Regions from separate parts of the Aliihoeflea sp. genome, predicted to be linked through region 1. Evidence: predicted binding sites of a transcription regulator. Region 1 holds the regulator's gene; each other region holds the start of a gene.
The links. The regulator LexA, encoded in region 1, represses DNA repair genes until DNA is damaged. The targets are predictions, from matches to a motif close to TGTTCNNNNTGTGTTCNG.

Region 1 (4,002 bases):
GTCGTCTCCGGCAAGGTCGAGTGGTTCAACGGCCGCCCGTCCATGGTGCATCCCGACCACATCGTCGCCAAGGCCGACGCTGGCGCCCTGCCCGCGATCGAGCCGGTCTATCCAATGACGGCCGGGCTTTCGGCCAAACTGGTGCGCAAGGCGGTCGCATCCGCGCTGGAGCGGATGCCGATCCTTCCCGAGTGGCAGGACGAGACCGTGCTTGGCCGGCACGACTTTCCGGAATTTCGCGAAGCCCTTCTTCATCTTCACCAGCCCGAAGCGCCCGCCGATTGCGACATTGCAAGCCCCGCATGGCGGCGGCTCGCCTATGACGAGCTTCTGGCCGGGCAGATCGCGCTCGCGCTGGTGCGGCTGCGCATGAAGCGCGTCGCGGGCCAAGCGCGGCTCGGCGATGGCGCCAAGGGCGCGGCGATCCGCGACGCCCTGCCCTATGCGCTGACCGGCGCGCAGCAGCGCTCGATCACCGAAATCGAGGCCGACCTCGCCAAGCCGGACCGCATGTTGCGGCTCCTGCAGGGCGATGTCGGCTCGGGCAAGACCGTGGTCGCGCTTCTCTCCATGGCGCGGATCGCCGAGGCCGGCGGCCAGTCCGCGCTGATGGCGCCGACCGAAATCCTTGCGCGCCAGCATTTTGCTACGATCGCGCCGCTGGTGGAACAGGCCGGGCTTCGCGCCGCGATCCTTACTGGTCGCGAAAAAGGCCGTGAGCGCTCGGAGACACTTGCCTCCATCGCCGACGGGACGATCGACATCGTCATCGGCACCCACGCCATCTTCCAGGAGAGCGTCACTTTTCACGACCTCGCCTTCGCCGTCATCGACGAGCAGCACCGGTTCGGCGTCCATCAGCGGCTCGCCATCGGTGCCAAGGGTGTGGCGCCCGACATTCTCGTCATGACCGCGACGCCGATCCCGCGCACGCTGGTACTCACGGCCTTCGGCGACATGGACGTCTCGCGCCTCGACGAGAAGCCGGCCGGCCGCCAGCCGATCCAGACGGTAACCCTGCCGCTCGAGCGCCTGTCGGACCTGATCGCACGGATGCGCCGCGCCGTGGACGAGGGGCAGAAGATCTACTGGATATGCCCGCTGGTCGAGGAAGCCGAAGGCATGGACGTCATGTCGGCCGCCGACCGCCACAAGGCGCTTGCAGACATTTTCGGCCCAGACGTCGGGCTCGTCCACGGTCGAATGTCGGGCGTAGCAAAGGACGAGGCGATGGCCGATTTCAAGGCCGGGCGCACGCGCATCCTTGTCGGTACGACCGTCATCGAAGTCGGCGTCGACGTGCCCGACGCCACGATCATCGTCATCGAGCATGCCGAGCGTTTCGGCCTCGCCCAGCTTCACCAGTTGCGCGGCCGGGTCGGGCGCGGACAGGCGGCGTCGAGCTGCGTCCTCCTCTACCAGTCGCCACTCGGCGAGGTCGCTAAGCAGCGGCTGACCGTGATGCGCGACACGGAAGACGGCTTCCGCATCGCTGAGGAAGATCTGAAACTGCGCGGCGAAGGCGAACTCCTCGGCACGCGCCAGTCGGGCACACCCGGCTTTCAGCTTGCCCGCCTGGAACACCACGCCGACCTGTTGTCGGTCGCGCGCGACGATGCGCGGCTCTTCCTCCAGCGCGACCCCGACCTCGCCACGCCGCGCGGGCGGGCGATCCGCACGCTTCTCTATCTCTTCGGACGCGACGACGCGATCAGGCTGATCCGCGCCGGCTGAACAGCGCAGAAGCCGCGACGACGGCCCAGCCGGCGATCAACAGCATGCCGCCGGCAGGTGCGGCCATCGGGAACAGCCGGTCGCCGAGAAATGCGCGGGCAGCAATGTCCCCGCAGAAGAGCGCGAGCCCGACCGCGAGAATCCAGGTGCCGGCAAGCTGGAGCCGGCCGAATTGAAGACCTGCCAGCACCATCAGCGCCGGTGCATGGAACAACAGCATGTTGGCCGCGGTGCCGAGCGTGCCCTCTCGGTGCGCGGCGACCGCCGAAAGTGCGACACCGCAGGCGCCGCAAAGCGCGCCGAGGCAGAAAAGAATTCGGTTGGTATGGGCCATGTTTCGTCCAGATTGCTCGACTTTCACGCGCCTGTTGCAGAACACATGAAGAACGGTTAAGTTTGTTCTGGTTTTGTTTTTCGGCGATTCTCCTTGTAAGGACTGCCATGCTCACGCGCAAGCAACACGAACTCCTGCTCTTCATCCATCAGCGGCTGAAGGAGAGCGGCGTGCCGCCGTCCTTCGACGAAATGAAGGAGGCGCTCGGTCTGGCTTCCAAGTCCGGCATCCATCGTCTCATCACGGCACTCGAGGAGCGCGGCTTCCTGCGTCGCCTGCCGAACCGGGCACGCGCGCTCGAGGTGATCAAGCTGCCCGAATCGATCTCCCAACAGCCGCGGCGGTTCCAGCCGAGCGTCATCCAGGGCAGCCTGTCGGAAAAGCCGGCGGCCAGAGCCGAGAAGGCGCAGCCGATTCCGGTGACACGGGCGCCGGTCGAGATTCCCGTCATGGGCCGGATCGCCGCCGGCGTCCCGATCGACGCGATCCAGCATGCGACCCGCGCGGTCGCCGTGCCGCCGGAGATGCTGGCGGGCGGTGAACACTACGCGCTCGACGTCCATGGCGATTCGATGATCGAGGCCGGCATCCTCGATGGCGACACGGTGATCATCCGGGCGGGTCAGTCCGCGACGCCGGGCGAAATCGTCGTTGCGCTGGTGGACGATCAGGAGGCGACCTTGAAGCGCTTCCGCCGCAAGGGCGCGTCGATCGCCCTCGAAGCCGCCAATCCGGCCTACGAGACGAAGATCTACGGGTCCGAGCGCGTCAAGGTTCAGGGCAAGCTGGTCGGGCTGCTCCGCAAGTACTGAGCGGCGGCGGGATCAATCGCGGCGATAGGGCGGCATTCCGCGCGCCTCGCGGGAGAATTGGCGGTGGCTGTGCCACGGCCGGTAAGGCTCGCGAATGGCGTGGATGATGTTTGGCAGGGCACCTGCGTTGCCCAGTTGGATTTCCGCACTGCCCCGCCGTGCCAGGTCCTGCTTCGTCACGATCGCCGCCTCTCCCGTCCGACAGACATTGCCCGCAGTCGCATCATCGATCACGATCAGCGCGGCGCTGGTACAGAATGCGAAAGCGGCGATCGCGTCCGGTACATGAGCCACTAGGCGCCCTTGCTCGTCCTGCGCGACGCATGTCTTGGCCGCGCAGGAAAAGCCCGGCACGGTCGAGGCCTGGTCAATCGCTTCGGCCGGCGTCGCCGCATCGGCAGGCGGTTGGACGCGGTCCGCATCCATTCCATGCAGCCAGTTCTGGATCGTGAAGCCGTTCGGCCGGGATCGATTGACGTGAAGCGTCCGCCCCTGGCCGGCGATGGCGACGAGCCGTCCATCCTCCGAGACAAGGACATCCGGCAGGTCGCGATTTGCGATGAGGCCGGTCCCCAGGATCAGGAATGGCAGCGCGATCAGGCGCAACTTGCCCGACAGCGCGGTCATGGCGACGAGACCGACCGTGAGCACCGCGACGGCAGCGACGGGCAGCGAACCGACGGCATCGATCGGCGAGCGCGCCGCAAACCACGCGGCGATATCGGTAACCACCCCGATTGCTGCGCCCATGACGCGCAGGGGCAGCGCCTCGAGGCCGAACGGCATCATGAGGGCCGAGAGCACCGCGAAAGGCATGATGATCGCCGAGACGATCGGCATGGCGCTGAGATTGACCCAGAGCGCGTGAGGCGAGACGCGGTGAAAGTGGTAGGCCCCATAAAGCGTCGTCGCGAGCCCGGCGATCACCGAAGTCGCGGCAAGACCAAGCATGAACTTGAACGCGCCTGCGGCAAGGCGACCGATCGCGCCGCGTTCGGCTCGCGGCGCGTCGGGCACGCGGCGCGGTTCGCTCCACCAGCCATAGGCGCCGATGAGTGCCGCCGTCGCGGCAAACGACATCTGGAAGCTCGGTCCGACGACTTCGTGCGGCGATATCGCGAT
Region 2 (4,002 bases), on a different contig from region 1:
AGCGAATTTTCGGGATCGTCGGGCAGCACGCCCTCGAGCCAGGTGCCGATGCCTTCGAGCAGTGGCCGCGACTTGGCTTCCGCGACCCAGCCCGGCTGGTTGGAGCCGACCAGCCACGAGAAGAACAGGAAGGCGACGGCGACGACCAGGATGCCGCGCGCGGCGCCGTAGACGAAGCCGAGGGTGCGGTCGAGCGCGCCGACGCGGCTGTCGATGATGAAATCCGCCACCTTCATGGTGATCACGGTGACGATGATCAGCGCAATGAAGAACACGATGGCTGCAGCCGCGAAGAGCGCGAGCTGCGCATTGTCGATATAGGGCGCGACGTAAGGCACCAGAAGCGGATGCAAGTAGAATGCCGCCGCGGCCGCCGCGACCCAGGACGCGATCGACAGCACTTCGCGCGAGAAGCCGCGAACCATGGCGAGCATCGCCGAAACGAGGGTGAAGCCGACGAGAATTCCGTCCAGCAGCGTAATCGGCATTGAAGCTCCGTTCACCTGCCGGCGGCTCTGCCTACCGGCTCGTTCCAATTCCTAATCGTCCTGCGGCTTGCGCCTGCCGGCGATGCGCACGACGAGATCGGCAAGCTGCGAAAGCTGCGCGAAACGCCCGTTCGCCCCCTTGCTCGCCTCTTCGCTCGTCTGCGGCATGACGGCCTGAGCAAAGCCCAGCTTTTCGGCTTCCTTGAGGCGCTGCTGCGCATGCGCGACAGGCCGGATAGCCCCCGAAAGGCTGATTTCGCCGAAATAGACGCAATCGGCAGGCAGGGCAAGTCCGGTGAGCGAGGAAACGAGCGCCGCCGCGACCGCAAGATCGGCCGCGGGCTCGGATATGCGATAGCCGCCCGCGACGTTGAGATAGACGTCATGCTGGGCGAACCTGACGCCGCAATGCGCTTCGAGCACCGCAAGGATCATCGACAGGCGCGAATTGTCCCACCCCACCACCGCGCGCCGCGGCGTGCCGAGCGGCGAGGGCGCGACCAGCGCCTGGATTTCGACGAGCACCGGCCGCGTGCCCTCGATGCCGGCAAAGACGGCGGCGCCCGGCGCCTTGGTCGAACGCTCGCCGAGGAACAGCTCGGACGGGTTGGAAACCTCGCGCAAGCCCTTGTCGGACATCTCGAAGACGCCGATCTCGTCGGTCGGCCCGAAGCGGTTCTTCACGGTGCGCAGGATGCGGTAGTGATGACCGCCTTCGCCTTCGAAATAGAGGACACCGTCGACCATGTGCTCGACGACGCGCGGCCCCGCGATCTGCCCGTCCTTGGTGACGTGGCCGACGAGCACGATCGCGCAGCCGGTCGACTTGGCATAGCGGATCATGGCCTGCGCGGATGCACGCACCTGCGTCACCGTGCCGGGCGCGGAATCCGCGAGGTCGGTCCAGAGCGTCTGGATCGAATCGAGAATGACGAGGTCCGGCCGCTTGCCCTCGGAAATCGTCGCGAGGATGTCCTCGACATTGGTTTCGGCGGCGAGTTCCACGCTCGTGTCTGCCGCATGCAGCCGCTGCGCGCGCAGCCTGATCTGCGCCACCGCCTCTTCGCCCGATACATAGACGATGCGATGGCCCCGGCGCGCGAGTGCAGCGGCGGCCTGCGTCAGCAGCGTCGACTTGCCGATCCCCGGATCGCCGCCGACGAGCAGCGCCGACCCGCGCACGAACCCTCCACCCGTCGCCCGGTCGAGCTCGCTGATGCCGGTCGAGATCCGCGGCGCCTCCTCGATCTCGCCCGACAGCGTCGTCAGCGCGACGATGCGGCCCTTGCGTGAGGAGCGCAGCGAGCCCGGACCCGCACCGATGCCGGAATTGGAGCCTTCCTCGACGAGCGTGTTCCACTCGCCGCAAGCATCGCATTTGCCGGCCCATCGGGTGTGCACGGTGCCGCAATTCTGGCAGATGAACTGGGTGCGGGATTTAGCCATTCGAGGGCATTCCCGAAATCTGCTCGGTTTGTGCTCTACGGCGCCCCTCTCTGTCCTGCCGGACATCTCCCCCGCATGGGGGGAGATTAGTCTCGTCGCCGACACCGCGTGATCTCCCTCCTCGCGGGGGAGATGTCCGGCAGGACAGAGGGGGCCAACGTCGAGCGCAAACCTTCATCGATGGCGCTCCCCATGCACCACCCGCCGCAAATACCGCCCCCCGAGCGAGGTCAGCAACTCATACGCAATCGTCCCCGCCGCAGCCGCCGCCTCGTCGATCGGAATGTTCGCCCCGAACAACTCGATCCAGTCGCCGTGCCCTACGGCACCCGGCCCGAGATCGGTCACGTCGAACAGCGTCAGATCCATCGTCACCCGCCCCAGGATCGGCACGCGCTGCCCGGCTATGAAGCCATGCCCGCCGTCAGCCCGCGCCTCCCGCAAAGGCACGCCCGAGCCCGAAAGCGCGCGATGAAGCCCATCCGCATATCCCACCGCGGCGACGGCAATCAGCGTGTCGCGCGCCAGCGTCACCGTACCGCCATAGCTGACGGTCTCGCCGGCCTTCGCCGCGCGTACCTGCACGATCCGCGCCTCGACGGTGGCGACCGGCCGCATCGGGTTCGCGAGCCCTGCCTGCGGCGCACCGCCATAAAGCGCGATGCCGGGCCGCACGATGTCGAACGCATAGTCGCCCGAAAGAAACGTCCCGGCGGAGTTCGCCAGGCTTGAAACGACGCCTTTGAAGAGCCGCTCAACCGACTGGAATGATTCGAGCTGGCGCTGGTTCGCGGGGGACGCGGGCTCGTCTGCGCATGCGAGGTGGCTCATGACGAGCCGCGGCGTCAGCGCCCGCGTCAGCTTGTTCTCGTGGAAGAATCGCGTGACCTGATGACCGCTCAGCCCGAGCCGGTTCATGCCGGTGTCGACATGCAGCGCGCAAGGGCGCGGCCCGTCCGGCGCATCCCAGCCATACGCCTCCCATAGCGAGATGTCGGCCTCGTCGTTGAGCACCGGAATCAGCCGCGTCTCGCGATAGGCCTGCGCCGCGTGTGGCTCGAACAGGCCGGCGAGGACATAGATGTCGGCTTCGGGCAGGAGCTTGCGCAGCGCCATGCCTTCCTGCGGCAGCGCGACGAAGAAGACGCGGCAGCCCTCGGCCCAAAGCACCGGCGCGACCACCTCGATGCCGAGCCCATAGGCGTTCGCCTTGACGACACCCGCGACGCGCGCAGGTCGCGCCTTCGCCGCCAGCAGGCGGTAATTCGCCGCCAGCGCCTCGACGTCGATCGACAGCCGGCCGCCGCAGATGCGCGGATCGATGTCAGCCGGATTCGCTGCGAAGAACGCCAACTATTCGAACCGCTCGGGAAGGTGATGCTCCTCTGCGAGGTCGGCAAAGCGGGTGAATTCGCCGACGAAGGAGAGCGAAACGGTGCCCGTCGGGCCGTGGCGCTGCTTTGCGATGATCACTTCGGCCTTGCCGCGAACCTCGTTCAGCTTCGTCTCCCACTCCTGATGCTCGAGCGTGTTGCGCTCGGGCTCCTTGTTCTTGAGGTAATATTCGTCGCGATAGACGAACAGCACCACGTCCGCATCCTGCTCGATCGAGCCCGATTCGCGAAGGTCGGAAAGCTGCGGCCGCTTGTCGTCGCGGCTTTCGACCTGACGCGAGAGCTGGGAGAGCGCGATGATCGGGACGTTGAGTTCCTTGGCCAGCGACTTCAGCCCGGTCGTGATCTCGGTGATTTCCTGCACGCGGTTCTGCGCCGACGCCTTGGACGAGCCCTGCATGAGCTGGACGTAGTCGATGACGAGCACGTCGAGCCCGCGCTGACGCTTCAGTCGCCGGGCGCGCGCGGAAAGCTGCGCGATCGAGATGCCGCCGGTCGCGTCGATGAAGAGCGGAATCTTCTGCAGCGTCTGCGTGCAGCCGACGAGCTTCTCGAAGTCGGCCTCGGTCAGGTCGCCGCGCCTAATCTTGGAGGAGGGCACCTCGGCCTGCTCGGAAATGATACGCGTCGCAAGCTGCTCGGCCGACATTTCGAGCGAGAAGAACCCGATGACG
Region 3 (4,002 bases), on a different contig from region 1:
TGCATGAGCACCAGCATCGACCAGATCTACGACGATTTCGCCTTCCTCGACGAATGGGAAGAGCGATACCGCTACATCATCGACCTCGGCGCGAGCCTGCCCGCCTATCCGCAGGACGCGCGCGACGCCGCGCACAAGGTGCAGGGCTGCGTCAGCCAGGTGTGGCTCAACTCCACCATCGGCGAAGGCTCCGATCCGGCGATCTCCTATGAAGGCGATTCGGATTCGCACATCGTCAAGGGGCTGGTCGCCATCGTCCTCGCGCTTTATTCCGGCCGCCGCGCCTCCGAGATGCTCGCCATCGACGCCGACGGCGTCCTCAAGCGCCTCGGGCTCGACGAACACCTCACCCCGCAACGCGCCAACGGCCTGCGCTCGATGATCAAGCGCATCCGCATGGAAGCGGCGAGTGTCGCCGAAGCCGCGCCGGCGAGCTAGATTTGCGGCCGGTAATCGGCCGTTCCCCAATGCAGCATGCCCCGCCGTCGCTCGCGGCGCTGCGGGTGATAGTGGCGGGCAAGCGCGCCGAGCGCCGTCTTGAGCATCAGCTTGGCCGAGCGTCGCGGCCAGCCGCGTTCCGTCTCGACCTGCTCGAGCCCCTTCAGGAAGCAGCAGATATCGACGAGGATGCCGCTCAGTTCCGGCCCGATGGCGTCGATGGCACGGTCGACCCGCTGGCGCGCGGCGAGCGCATCATCGCTCAGGTCGGCTTTGGCATTGCCGCCCCCTCGCCGCCCGGCGCAGACGCCGGCCTCCCAGTTGGCGCTGAGACGCGGCGCGATCTGGCCGAAACCGTAGTCCGCCCGCAAACGCTCGCCCGCCTCGACCTCACCGGCGGACAGGAAGGCCCGACCATCCCGATCCTTGCGTTGCGCCAGCGCGGCGAGCGGGCTTTCGCGCAGATTGACCGTCGCGAGTTCCCGCACGCCGCCGATCTCGACCGTCCGCAGGTCGCGCTCCTGATGCTGGACCTGGAAACGGTCTTCGGGCGATGCCATGGCGCGCGCCAGCCAGGCCGATCCCTCACGCGAGACCGATAGGCCCGCACCGGCACGGGCGGCCAGCCCCCGTTCCATCGCGTTGCGCAGCGTGGCGGTCGGCACCTCGATCGCGCCGCGTTCGCCCGCGTCGATCCGCATCCGTCCGGGACGTCCGCCAGCCTCGCACCGCGCCGCGCCCTTCGAAAGAAAACCGATCAGCCGCACCAATTGCCTGTCGTCCATGCCCGCCCTCATATCTGTTCGCGGCGCACGAGCACGCGCACCAACCGCTCGACCTGATCGACGATTCCGTCGAACTCGCCATCCTCCCGCCAGTCCTCGACGAGGTTGACGGCGTGCTGCACCGTCGTGCGGTCGCGGGCGAATCCGCAGCCGACATTCTTCATCGGAATCTGCAGAACCGTATGAGCCGCATACATGCCGATCTGCCGCACCTTGGCGACCGGCGCCGGTGAGCGCGTCGGATTGCGGATTTCCCTGCCCGAGACGTTGAAGAACGCCGAGACGATGTCGATCACCGCCTCGCATTCGCTCATCCAGCGCTCGTCGGTCTTCTTCGAAGCGGGATAAGGCGATGGCGGTTGCTCCGCCGAGGGGATTTCGGGATCAGTCCTTCGTTTCGCCGCCGCCACCGTTCACCTCCGAGATAGGAATAAATGCTTTCTATCCCGGATTTGGCAGCATGAGAACAAATATCGAACATCAAAAGTTTCGATTTCCACCAAATGATTGAATCCAATCCGGATTTCCGGATCGATCCAGAGCATCGACAGGAAACTTATCCCCCCGCTCCGAACCTGCGCGCAGGATCGTCGCCTCAAGCCGAGGAGAGAGCAAAGTGGATCTGAAGAGCGAAGCACGGATGTTCGTGGTCGAGAACGAAGCGCGCCGGCGCCAGGCGATGCAGCGCGTGGCGCTCCTGTGCACTTGCGGCATCGAGATCGACCGGCTTCAGACGGCCGACGCGTCGAAGCGCGGGGACCTTGCCAGGCGCCTGAAGCGGTTGATCGAGCGCGAGCGCATCCGCGGCAGCAATCGCCACTGGAGCTACGACCTCAATCGGCACATCGCATTGAAGCAGGCGCTGGACGAGATCGACGTCGGGGTGGCCCCCAAGAAAAAGCCGACGCCCGGAAGGCGTCGGCGGAAACTGGTCGACTATGCGTGAGGCAGCGCGCTCAGCGCGCCTTGCGCTTGCGCCCCAGCCCCATTTTCTTGGCAAGCTGCGAGCGTGCGGCGGCATAGTTGGGCGCCACCATCGGATAGGTGGCGTCGAGGCCCCACTTCTCGCGATACTGCTCGGGCGTCAACCCGTAATGGGTCATCAGGTGGCGCTTGAGCGACTTGAACTTCTTCCCGTCTTCCAGGCAGATGATGTAGTCGTCATGCACCGACTTCTTCGGGTTGACCGCCGGCTTCTGCTTGTCGGCAGGCACAGCCTCGGGCGGCGTTCCGACGCGTCCAAGCGCCATATGCACGTCGGCGATCAGGTTCGGAAGTTCGCCGACCGGGACGGGATTGTTGCTGACATAGGCGGCAACGACGTCCGCCGTCAGTTCGATCAACATGTCGCTGTTTCGCTGCAGGTCTTCAGAGAGTTCCATTTTCGGCCCCAATAATTGTCAATCGGTAGAGCGCCGGTCTTTTTCGATTCGCCGGTTCTGTTTCACCGCCAGCGACGAATCCACAGTGCTTGATTAACAATTGGTACGAATAATAGAGCAAGTCAATTAATCTTGCGGATTATTTACCGGGCAAATTGGACTACGCGATGCTTTGCACCCATACGAAAGTTCGATATACCGAAACATCGGCCCAGTTGTAATCGGAAGTTGCAAACATCTTGCGGCAAATGCGACGATCAGACGTCGTCACGATGCTGGCGTGTTGCCTTCTGCTCGCGAATTTTGACGATCATCTCGTCCTTGACGGACTTGTCCCATAATTTGTAGCCCGCCTCATACGAAGCCTTGGCAAGAAGATGTGCGGCGACGGGCGCCGTCAGCAGAAGAAACACGAAGCCGGCGATGGCGCGCATCACCGTAGCGGTATCGTCGGCGTGGACGGCAAGTGCCAGCAGGATCACGCCGGAGCCGAGCGTGCCGGCCTTCGAGGCGGCGTGCATCCGGCAATAGACGTCAGGAAACCGGTTGATGCCGATCGAGGCGACCAGCGAGAAGGCGGCGCCGCCGACGATCATCAGCCCGACGACGACATTCAAAACCGCCTCAATCATCGCTCACCTCCCGCAGATTTCGCTCATCCTCCTGCTTCACCCAAAGCGAGCCTTTCGCCATGACGAAGCGTGCGAATGCCACCGTCGCGAGGAAACCGACGAGGCCGAGCGAGATCGCCACGTCGACGTAAAGGGTGAAACTGGTGCGGATGCCGATCAACGCGATGAAGCCGACCGCGACGACGACCAGCATGTCGAGCGCGACGATCCGGTCCGGCAAGGTCGGTCCGACGATGACCCGGTAAGTTGTCAGGAGAAACGACAGACTGAGCAGGATCAGCCCGATATATTCCGCGACCGACAGAAACCCTTGCGGAAAGCTCATCGGAACGCCTCCATGATCTTGCGTTCGAAGCCGGTCGCGATGTCGTGGCGCAACTGGTCCGGATCGGAACAGTCGAGCGCGTGGATGAACAGGAAGCGGCGGTCCTCGGACACGTCGACGGAGAGCGTGCCCGGCGTCAGGGTGATGAGATTCGCCAGCATGGTGATCTCGGCATCCTTGTCGACCTTGAGCGGGTAGACGAACATCCCCGGCTTGATGTCCATCCTCGGCGACAGAACCGTCATCGCGACGGTCCAGGAGGATTTCACCAGTTCGACGAGGAACAGGAACGTCAGCGAGACGACGCGGCGCATCCGCGCCAGGTAGCCGAGCGAGCCGATCTCCTTGCGGATCAGATAGAGCGCGCCGGCACCGAGGATGAAGCCGAAGAGGAGGTTCAACAGCGTGAACGAACCGGTCACGCCGCCCCAGGCCAGCGC
Region 4 (4,002 bases), on a different contig from region 1:
GACAGCGTGCCGGAATTGCGCGACATGGTAAGATAGTCGAGGCCGACATCGTTCAGGAAGCGCAGGCGTTCGCGGATTTCCTTCAGAATGCGGACGGCGATCTCATTGTGCTTTTCGTTGAGCGCCTTTGGCAGTTCCTCGAACCAGCCGACCGCCTTGCGGATCGACATCTCGGTGACCTGGCCGATGTGGTGGCCGGCGATCTTGACCGCCAGCGCTTCGGGCTTCAGCCGGTAGCCGTTGCAGGCCGGGCAGGGGGTGGCCGACATGAAGCGCTCAATCTCCTCGCGCATCCAGGCGGATTCGGTTTCCTTCCAGCGGCGCTGAAGGTTCGGGATCACGCCCTCGAAGGTCTTCGATGTCTTGTAGTTGCGCATGCCGTCATCATAGGAGAACTCGACCTTGCGCGAGCCGGTGCCGTGGAGGATGGCGTTGCGGCCTTCCTCACCGATGTCGCGCCAGCGGTCGCCGATCTTGAAGCCATAGGCGCGGCCGAGACCTTCGAGGGTCTGGACGTAATAGGGCGAGGACGATTTTGCCCAGGGCGCGACGGCGCCCTCGCGCAGCGATACGTGTTCCTCGGGAACGATGAGCGATGGATCGATCGCCTTCTGGCTGCCGAGGCCGTCGCAGGTCGGGCAGGCGCCGAAGGGGTTGTTGAACGAGAACAGGCGCGGCTCGATCTCGGGAATGGTGAAGCCGGACACCGGACACGCGAACTTTTCGGAGAACAGGATGCGCTCATGCGTCTCGTTCTTTGACTTGTTGACGGCGTCGGCGCCCGTCATCTCCTCGCCCAACTGCTTGTCGGCGAACTCGGCGATGACGAGACCTTCGGCAAGACGCAGCGCGGTTTCCATCGAATCCGCGAGCCGCGTCGCCAGGTCGCCGCGCACCACGATACGGTCGACCACGACGTCGATGTCGTGCTTGTATTTCTTGTCGAGGGCCGGGACGTCCGCGATCTCGTAGAAGGTGCCGTCGACCTTCACGCGCTGGAAGCCCTTCTTCATAAGCTCAGCGAGTTCCTTCTTGTACTCGCCCTTCCGGCCGCGCACGATCGGCGCCAGGATATAGAGACGCGTGCCTTCCTCGATTTCGAGCACCCGGTCGACCATCTGGCTGACCGTCTGGCTCTCGATCGGAAGGCCGGTCGCGGGCGAATAGGGAATGCCGACACGCGCGAAGAGCAGGCGCATGTAATCGTAGATCTCGGTGACGGTGCCGACCGTCGAACGCGGGTTCTTCGACGTCGTCTTCTGCTCGATCGAGATGGCGGGGGACAGGCCGTCGATCTGGTCGACGTCCGGCTTCTGCATCATTTCCAGGAACTGGCGGGCATAGGCCGAGAGGCTCTCGACATAGCGGCGCTGGCCTTCGGCATAGATTGTGTCGAAGGCGAGCGAGGACTTGCCGGAGCCCGACACACCCGTCATGACGATCAGGCTATCGCGCGGCAGATCGATATCGAGATTCTTCAGATTGTGCTCGCGCGCGCCGCGCACGGAAATGAATTTGTGGTCCGCCATGAGCCGAACGTCGCCTTCCTGATTGCGATGCCGGGAATTTGCCGTCCGGCCAAGCCGCACATGTAGGTATTCCCGCGCTTCCGTCGAGGGCGGCACGCAGGCTAGTTTCTTTTGCTGCTTTTCAATCGCCGCTTCAAGCGAAAAGAACGAAGAAGGAACATGCTCCTGACATCGATTTCGCCTTGACCTAACGGCGGGGTGAGGGCACGATGAAACCGTCAGCCGATCAAGGTCGGCGACGCCCGAGAGACAATCACGAGGTGAGGCATGACTCCACCGGATAGGCTCTTCTGACTGCCTGACGCAGTCGCGCCGACCGCTTGTCGGTGATCAATCCAAAATCAGAGACGATTGTCGAACGACGTCTAGTCGCTTTCGAAATAATATATCGATACTCGGATATCGATACCGTTGCCCAAGAGGCGACAAGAAGGCCCCTCGAACCCTTGATGGTCGGGGGGCTTTGCTTTTCGCGAGCGCTGGATTTTCGCTTGATCCCAGCTTCGAGTTTCGATAGAACAAAATAAGAACATGTTTGTTGTGGAACGTCGGCACTTCGCCGGAGCGTCGTCGGGCGGCATCCATTATGGTGCCGGCACAAAGTGTATGTAATCTGGAGAGCGATATGGCAGGCAGCGTCAACAAGGTCATTCTGGTGGGCAATCTCGGGGCCGATCCGGAAACGCGCCGCCTGAACTCGGGCGATCCGGTCGTCAATCTGCGCATCGCAACTTCGGAAAGCTGGCGCGACAAAAATTCCGGCGAGCGCAAGGAAAAGACCGAGTGGCATCAGGTCGTCATCTTCAACGACAACCTCGCAAAGGTGGCCGAGCAGTATCTGAAGAAGGGCATGAAGGTCTATATCGAAGGCGCGCTCCAGACCCGTAAGTGGGAGAAGGATGGCGTCGAGCGCTATACGACCGAGATCGTCCTGCAGAAATTCCGCGGCGAACTGCAAATGCTGGATTCGCGCGGGCAGGGCGGCGATCAGGGCCAGGTCGGCTATGGTGGTGGCGGCGGTTATTCGGGCGGCGGCGGTGGTCGCGGCGGCGATTTCGGCCAGTCCGGTCCCTCTGACGATCGCGGCCGCGGAGGTCAGTCCAGTGGCGGTGGCGGAGGCGGCTACGGCCGCGATCTGGACGACGAAATTCCGTTCTGACAGGTGGTCAAGCGTGGGTGTAAACAGCAGCCGACTTTCTTGTGAGCAGTCAATGACTTGACGGAATTCCAGGGAATGGGGCTTTTCAGCTGCGCGTTTCCGCTTGCCCGACCTCGCCCACTGTCAACTGTTCGGCTGAAACCGCTTTTGAACCCGAGGTTTGTTCGGGGACCATATTGCCCGTGTGTAAACCGCGCGGGCATTCGCGCAATCCCATCTGGGCGACTTCCGAAGGCCATCGTCAACCCGGTGTGCCACTTCAGAGGCGTTCCCAGGCGTGGCAAGTCCAGCAGTAGAATCCGCCATTGGATACGCACGATCAGGCAAGATCTTCCGGGTGCCATCGTGGCATCTCGTGGCTCCGGCTGGCAGTGTAGGAAGGCGCGTAGTGGCGAGGGGCGCCCGTTCCGCCCTGTGGATCCCGTATATTTCGTTGATCCCATGCCCAGGTTCGCAGCATCGCCGAGCACGGCAATCGCTATTAGCAGCCGAGCATCTCCCTGGCCGCGCGCAGGCCGCACCCAGGAGCGATGCCGAACCCGGACTTCATCTGATGTCGGTGGCTGGCGCATGTGTTCCACTGCCCGGTCACCCAGGCCTAAGGTCCTTGCCGTGTGTCCGGGGCGTTGATGACAAGACTTCCAAGTGTCGCCGCGTCGGCGACGGACTGCCAGGCTGAGAAGGGAGGGCGTCCGCTTGAACTGCCCAAGGCCGCACTCACCGCTCGCCGCGAAGCTGACGGCGATGGAGGCCACTTAGCAATCCCTCTCAGAATTGGGGGCTAGCGGAGCGGTGGTCACCATGAGCGCAGATATCTCCCGATGGGTGAACGGCATCGCGAAGCTACCGCACGGTCCTTCTGGGTATCCTAAAGTGGACATGCGCGAGCGGGGGCTTGCGGAGAGCGCTTTACCCGCTTGATGAGAGGCGTGAGGCTCTGAAGTGCGAACGGCTTGGCACACCTGCTATCGTGAACGAATCGGTCAACACCTCTTCGGAAGAAACTTTCGCCACAGCGCGAGTGGCAGAAGGGAACGCCGAGCAAGAGTTATCCACAGATTTAGTCCTTGGCGGCCTCAAAAACTTTCGCCTTTCCTCAAGGATTCGATGTCATTTCACCAAAAAAACGAATCCTTGGCGCCGATCTGATTATCGAGAAATACCAATACTTTGCTCGGCGCCAATGGCCTGCGGCGCTATCGTTTTCGTCGACGTTGACGCCGTGCGTCGCGCCGGCTCTCCTTTCGCGCACACGCACGAAAGGGGAAGGGGATGCCAGTGAAACACGAAGCGCCAACGCAGCCGTGGTGGGAC

Region 2: radA (DNA repair protein RadA) is a predicted target of LexA. The motif match lies at 1,955-1,972, and genes of this name have one in related genera.
Region 3: ACT6QU_RS00365 (cytoplasmic protein) is a predicted target of LexA. The motif match lies at 1,686-1,703, and genes of this name have one in related genera.
Region 4: uvrA (excinuclease ABC subunit UvrA) is a predicted target of LexA. The motif match lies at 1,672-1,689, and genes of this name have one in related genera.

What each region holds. Positions count from the first base shown of each region.
Region 1 is NZ_JBQVMV010000002.1:446,396-450,397, reverse strand. Features, by position in the region: gene recG (ATP-dependent DNA helicase RecG) at 1-1,734, shown strand, start outside; gene ACT6QU_RS05245 (DUF423 domain-containing protein) at 1,712-2,068, opposite strand; gene lexA (transcriptional repressor LexA) at 2,176-2,880, shown strand; gene ACT6QU_RS05235 (ComEC/Rec2 family competence protein) at 2,893-4,002, opposite strand, start outside.
Region 2 is NZ_JBQVMV010000001.1:259,029-263,030, forward strand. Features, by position in the region: gene ACT6QU_RS01270 (CvpA family protein) at 1-488, opposite strand, end outside; gene radA (DNA repair protein RadA) at 540-1,934, opposite strand; gene alr (alanine racemase) at 2,109-3,287, opposite strand; gene ACT6QU_RS01285 (replicative DNA helicase) at 3,288-4,002, opposite strand, start outside.
Region 3 is NZ_JBQVMV010000001.1:77,196-81,197, forward strand. Features, by position in the region: gene ACT6QU_RS00350 (SufE family protein) at 4-438, shown strand; gene ACT6QU_RS00355 (DUF6456 domain-containing protein) at 435-1,223, opposite strand; gene ACT6QU_RS00360 (helix-turn-helix domain-containing protein) at 1,232-1,537, opposite strand; gene ACT6QU_RS00365 (cytoplasmic protein) at 1,864-2,169, shown strand; gene ACT6QU_RS00370 (MucR family transcriptional regulator) at 2,180-2,605, opposite strand; gene mnhG (monovalent cation/H(+) antiporter subunit G) at 2,863-3,237, opposite strand; gene ACT6QU_RS00380 (cation:proton antiporter) at 3,230-3,562, opposite strand; gene ACT6QU_RS00385 (Na+/H+ antiporter subunit E) at 3,559-4,002, opposite strand, start outside.
Region 4 is NZ_JBQVMV010000008.1:28,197-32,198, reverse strand. Features, by position in the region: gene uvrA (excinuclease ABC subunit UvrA) at 1-1,529, opposite strand, end outside; gene ssb (single-stranded DNA-binding protein) at 2,155-2,688, shown strand.